One region of the Selenomonas oralis genome, then DNA from elsewhere that is predicted to be linked to it. Evidence: riboswitches for the same ligand, from Rfam matches in the RefSeq annotation. Region 1 holds a riboswitch; the other holds the start of a gene.
What was found. Region 1 has a riboswitch for cobalamin ahead of ACRTGH_RS05815 (hypothetical protein). Riboswitches for the same ligand answer to the same signal wherever they lie in the genome.
Positions count from the first base shown of each region.

Region 2: linked by a shared signal. The riboswitch ahead of cobI (precorrin-2 C(20)-methyltransferase) and the one ahead of ACRTGH_RS05815 (hypothetical protein) in region 1 are both predicted to bind cobalamin.

Region 1 is NZ_CP194411.1:1,217,440-1,220,645, forward strand. Features, by position in the region: gene ACRTGH_RS05810 (methyl-accepting chemotaxis protein) at 1-921, shown strand, start outside; cobalamin riboswitch at 1,143-1,315, shown strand; gene ACRTGH_RS05815 (hypothetical protein) at 1,387-1,593, shown strand; gene ACRTGH_RS05820 (PepSY-associated TM helix domain-containing protein) at 1,725-3,023, shown strand; gene ACRTGH_RS05825 (C40 family peptidase) at 3,168-3,206, shown strand, end outside.
Region 2 is NZ_CP194411.1:2,505,135-2,508,340, reverse strand. Features, by position in the region: partial or broken gene ACRTGH_RS11870 (hemagglutinin repeat-containing protein) at 1-507, shown strand, start outside; gene ACRTGH_RS11865 (hypothetical protein) at 648-1,355, shown strand; cobalamin riboswitch at 1,643-1,820, shown strand; gene cobI (precorrin-2 C(20)-methyltransferase) at 2,001-2,702, shown strand; gene ACRTGH_RS11855 (ABC transporter substrate-binding protein) at 2,718-3,206, shown strand, end outside.

The DNA.
Region 1 (3,206 bases):
CAGGTGCATGAGGAAGCGGAGAGGACGAATGTTGTTGTCGGCGAGCTTGAGGGCATGATCGAGGCCATGAACAACGAGACGCAGGATATGTCCGCAGTGACGGAAGAGATGTCGGCGGGCATGGAGGAGACGGCGGCTTCGACGGCAAGCATGCAGCAGGTCAGCAACCATTTGAGCGAGGAGATCCGCGGCACGGTCGGCGTGATGAAGAAGAGCGAGGCGTACACGCAGGAAATCAGCACGCGTGCGACGGAGCTCAAGATAAAGATGGAGCAGGCGCAGGAGGCTTCCCAGCGCGTCTACGAGTCGTCCAAGGGGTCGGTGGAAGCGGCCATCGAATCGGCGAAGGTCGTCGAGCAGATCTCGCAGCTCACGCAGGCGATTACGGATATCGCCGAGCAGACGAACCTCCTCGCGCTGAATGCGAGCATCGAGGCGGCGCGTGCCGGCGATCAGGGCCGCGGCTTCTCCGTCGTTGCGGGCGAGGTCGCAAAGCTTGCCGAGCAGTCGCAGGGGACGGCGGAAAAGATCAAGAGCCTCACGGGGGAAGTGACAAGCGCCATGCAGGCGCTGTCCAAGAGTGCGTTCGATCTCTTGGCACTTCTCGATGGGGATGTGCGCAAGGATTATGCGCAGATGGACGATACGGCTGTCCGGTACAAGGAGGATGCGGAATACTTCCTGAAAGCGGCGAAGGAAAGCACCAAGACTTCGGAGGTGCTTCTGCAGTCGGTGGAGAACATGAACCACTCGATGGAGGAAATCGGCCGGGCGACGCACGAAAGCGCCGACGGCAACACGCGCATCGCCGAGAATATCGTCGGCATGGCGGAGAAGTACGCCGACATTCTCGACAAGGTGCAGAGCTTCAAGGAAGGCACGGAGCGACTGAAAAATCTCGTGGCGGCATTTTCGGGCTGAGGCTGATTTTTCGCCGGCTCGGATCACGCCGAAAATAAGACGGGAATCGGGAGCGGCACAGCAGCGCCGCTCCCGGTTTTTTGCGCGGCAGACGACATTTTGCCGGGTGGGCCGCCGTCTGCCCGAGACGAACGCACGGAGGATGGAAAACTTTTCCCGTGCTATTGACAATGCCTATGGGGAATGATATTCTGGCAGTCGGAAGCCCGGAGATATGAAAACCGTATAGAATGGGATCAGGTGTCGCAAGACTTAATAGGGAAGCCGGAGGAGCCGGCGCGGTCCCGCCACTGTAACAGCGAGCGAATCCGCAAGATGCCACTGGGGAAGCCCGGGAAGGTGCGGAGGAGCGATGAACTGGAGCCAGGAGAACTGCCTGATTGACGATTGCCGTTTGACCTGCGAGCGATGGGGAGGGAATCTGGCTTTATCGGCCGGCTGCTTCCGCCTTGGGGCGGAAGGACAGTGCGGCGCATCTTTTTGCGTCCTGATGAAGCGGTGATTTTGAGCAGCGCCCTTTCCTGGCGGGAGGGGCGCTGCTTTTGGTTTGCGCCTGTGCCCTGCGGCGCCGTCGGACGGGCTCTTTTCGCCGCCTTTGCGGCGATGCGCAGGGCTTTTTTTGCGGCCGCTCTTTACAGGCGCGGCCTGATGGAAGGCGCCGGGCTTTTGTAATTCTTATGGCGACGAATCTGTAGCCGGCAGGGAGGCTAGGGCAAGATGGGGCGTCCTTTTCCGAGCATTTCAAGCTGATTTCGGACGAATCCGTTTCAGCGGGTCTGTTTTGAAAGAAAGGAGTCTTTTTCATGTTACTTCTCTATCGTCTGCACCGCTGGATCAGTGCGATCTGTGCAGTGTTTTTCCTCCTGCTTTGCCTCACGGGGCTACCTCTTCTCTTCAAGGAGGAGATCACGCAGTGGAACCGCGTCGAGCCTCTGCCCCATGCGGGAGACTCCTCCTACCATGTGCTCTGGCAGGGAACTTCTGCCGGACTCGACAAGGTCCTGGAAGAGAACCCCGACAAGAAGGTGCAGGCCATTTCCGCCATGCCCGAGCATGGGCTTCTGCTCTACCGCATCGCTGACAAGGGCAGTCACGGGCGCACGGGGCGCATGAGCATGGGTGGCACGCAGATCGCCTATTCGCCCATGACGGAACAGGCCGTTCCGTGGCGCAGCGGCGCAGTGAAGTCGCCTGCCGTCGCGAGCCTCATGCACACGCTGCACATCCTGCACCTGCGGCTCGCCATGGGGCAGGGCGGTATGATCTTCCTCGGCATTATGTGTTTCCTCAGCTTCCTCTCCATTCTCGGCGGCCTGCTGCTCTATCCGACCTTCATGCGCCGCCGCCTTTTCGGCGGCACGCGCGGCGGCGTCTCGGCGGGCAGCTCCTTCGACTGGCACAACTTCCTCGGCGTCGTCACGGCGGTCTGGGCGGGGCTTCTGACCTTGAGCGGCGTTGCCATCGTCATCTTCTCCGTGGGCTACGGCGCTTACCTCGCGGATGTCGACGCCCACGCGCCGCAGGGGGATGCTGCGAGCGTCCGCTACGAGGATATGCTCGCCTATGCGAAAGAAGCCTTCCCCGAGCAGGATGTCCTGAGCATGGAGGCCGCGACGGGCAAACTCCCTGCGACCCTCTACCTGACGGATGCGGCGCACCCCGCGATGTTCATGGGGCAGAAGGTGCTCTTTTCCCGTACGGCAGACGGCGAGCTCCTGCACTTCACTGAGCCGCTGCCGCGCTACTTGGCCGTCTGCGCCTCGCTGCTCGACCTCCACATCCATAACCATTCGACGATTCTCCTGAAAATCATCTGGGCGCTGCTCGACATCGTGACGATCGTCGTCATCGTCACGGGGTTCCTCGGCTGGTGGCAGCGCACGCACAGGCAGAAGGAGCGCCGGCCCGTCTTTGCGGACGACAGGGGACGTTCGCTGCTGGCTTCCGTCTGGAAGCTGCCGGCGCTCCTCGCAGCGCTCTCCCTCATCGGCATGACGGCGCCGCTCTCGGATACCTTCCTCGGCAATACGGGCGGCACGCTTGCCTGGCTCCTAGTCCTCGCCGTAAGCGCCGTCGCCTGGCTCTTCGCCAAGCGGCCGTAAGTTGCACGCACAAACGGCTGCTTCATTGTGCGCCGCCTAGGAAAATTCTTGTTTTCAAAGCGGCTTTTTTGCAGTATACTGTAAAGTACAGTTGGCAGCGGAGGGATTCCGCTCTTGCGATTTACGGAAAGGGAAGGGATTCTTATGCGCTCTTATCGTCTGCGCAGGGTGTTTCTTGCGCTG
Region 2 (3,206 bases), 1.3 Mb from region 1:
CTCGCACCCAACATCTCCATGCCGGCCAAGGGAGAGGCAAGCAGCACGACGAAGTCTGCCGTCGCGCAGGGAACCATCGACATCCGCGACAATCCCACGCAGGACATCTCCGCCCTCAGCCGCGATACGGCGAACTCGCTGAACGAGCTGGGCAGAATCTTTGACAAGCAGAAGATCGAAGAGCAGCAGGAACTCGCCGCCGCCTTCGGCGAGGAAGCCTTCCGCCTCGCACATAACTTGCCCGACGACGGCAGCGGCAGAAAAATCGCCGTCCATGCCATTATCGGCGGCATCATGAGCCAGATCACAGGTGCTGGCTTTGCTTCTGGTGCTGTCGGCGCCGGCCTCAACGAAGCTGTTATTAAGGCACTTGATGGCAAAGATCCGGGTACGGTTCAGAGCGTCAGTGCCATCATCGGCGCAACCGTTGCAAAAGCCATCGGTGGGAATGCGGCAGCTGGTGCGACTTCGGTGGCTAGTGGGACGAAGAACAATTATGAGATGATGGCTTCTCCTGAAATGGCAGTTTTAGCAACATTATGTATAGCGATAGGATATGCTCTCATAAAGGAAGCGGTGAACCTGAACATGTTGCAGATGTAGAACCCAGAGAATAACATAGCTGTTTGTTAGGGAGTGTGTTATAGTTGCATCCAATAGAAACCGGAAATTGTAAACAAATTATTACAGAGTGCAAACCTGTAATTCCTTTACTCTTATTAAGATATGAAAGTATCGCCACATATTATACGGAAGAACCCGGTTTTATTTATGACGACCAAAACGAACCTTACGAACAAATTTTTAGACTACGAGAATTTATTCCTAATAAAATGATTTCCTCTTTCATGATTTATGCAAAAGATAGAAAAATATCCCGTCAACAGAATATTTTTATTCGCCATACATATTGGGATAAGAAACATGACAAACAGTATATCTCAGAAAAAGATGATGCAAGAAAAAAACATCTGCTGACGGCGATGCCTTCTTTATATGGAAGGACACTTTGGATTGATTCCCAAAACCGTCATTTTGTAAATATTATTCGCATATTGCAGGATATTCAATTACATATTGAGAAAGGCGTTGTTTTTCATAAAAGTAAACAACAAAAAAGATGGAGCGATCTAGAAATCTGTATACTATTTGATTGGGGAAAATACTGTAGGATATGGGATGGATCACAAGAAAACGATCATTTCGGAAAATGGCTCAAATCATTAAAATATACTATAAAGCAAATACTAAAAACCACCTTAGATGAAGATAAATCTCTGGAGAAAATAACATTAGACCAATCTTTCCCTCTAATGTTATTTCGAGATTTGGTTTGTGGGCTTCATAAAAAATAAAAGACAACCTTTCATGCCAGAAGCATTCAATATATGATGATATTGTCGGCTTGCAAGGATAGATCTTGTTGTTTGGAAAAGGATGCCTTACCGCCGACGGAAAGCAGAAGCAAGGAATACGTGGACAGCACGATTCGTGCAGGAGGCACAGCAAGCCTTATGGCGGCAGAGCATGGCTTTTTCGTCCAAGGCTCCTGAGTTGCAGGAAAGGACATTTCTTTCTCTTTAAACGACGGCCCATAACGCGTATATGCGCTGTTTCCTTGACTTTTTCCGCGATTTGTATAATAATGGCTAGTGGAACAGGTGCCTATGAGGCTCAATAGAGAAGCCGGTTGAACCGGCGCGGTCCCGCCACTGTCGGGTGGAGCGCTCCCAAGAGATGCCACTGGCCATGAGGCTGGGAAGGTTTGGGAAGCGCGAGGAAACCCTAGCCAGGAGAACTGCCTGTTTGACAATCACCGTTGGGGGGATCCCCCCAAGACCCGCGAGCGATGGGAAGGGGATTCTTTTTTTGCTGTCATGGGGCTGCATCTTCATTCTTTTCGCGATGGGATGAAGGCAGCTTCTTATTTTTGCAAATGCAGATACTGTCCCCGGGCGGCGAGTGTGGCAGAGACTTTTGGAGAGATATGGGAGGAAGACATGAAAGGAATATTTTTCGGTATCGGTGTGGGTCCCGGCGACCCGGAGCTTTTGACAGTAAAGGCAATTCGTGCCATGGAGAAGGCCGATGTGCTGATTGCACCGAAGACGGAGAAGAAGGACGGCAGCGTGGCGCTTTCGATTGCACAGCCATATTTGAAGAAGGATATCGAGATCGTCTACCAGGTGTTTCCTATGGTGGCGAACTTTGCGGAGTCGACAGATGCTTGGGAGGAGAACAAGGCGGAGATTCTGGCGCTCTTGGAAGAGGGCAAGAATGTCGCGTTCCTGACGCTCGGCGACCCGATGTTCTACAGTACCTATATCTATGTCTACCGCCTGCTTGAGCATGAGGATGTGGAAATCCAGACGATTCCCGGAATTCCGGCATTTTGCGCCATCGGCAGTCAGCTCGGCTATCCGATTGTCGAGGGGAATGATATTGTTTCCATTATTCCGGCGACGGCTTCGCCGGAGAAGATTGCGAAAATCCTGCCCGTGACAGACAATGCCGTCCTGATGAAGGTTTACAAGAATTTCCCCGCAATCGCCGATATGCTCAGTGAGAACAACCTTGCGAAGAAGGCTGTGATGGTGAGCCGCTGCGGTTTGCCGGACGAGGAGCGCATTGATGATATAGAAGCGCAGAAGGAGAAGAAGGTCAATTATCTCTCGACGATCCTTACGCGCCGTGACGCCTGACGAGGAGGGTGCAAAATGAACCGTGTTTTTCGCATGACAGCTGTGCTGTCCTTCTTCTTGCTGGCTGCCGCTCTTTTTTCCGGCTGCGGCGGCAAGGAAGCGGGGGAGGCTTCAGGAGAAAAGGCATTTGCCGTGATCAAGGATGATATGGGGCGCGATGTCACGCTGCCGACAAAGCCGGAGCGAATCGTCGTGCTGTCGGCCTCGTTCCTTGAGCCGCTGCACGCTGTGGGCGGTGATGTCGTCGGGCGTCCCGATTCGAAAACGCAGATGCCCGACTACGCAAAGGACAAGGCCAGTGTCGGTGCGGTCTACCAGATCGATATGGAAAAGGTGCTTGCGTGCAAACCGGATCTTGTCATCGTCAATAAAGGCATGAATGAAAAGCTTGTGCCGACGCTCGAGGAAAACAACATTCCGGCTCTTGTCCTCGACATGAAGAGCTATGACGATGTGAAGCGTGAGGTTTCGGTCTTTGCCCAGGTCACGGGTGAGAAGGAGAAA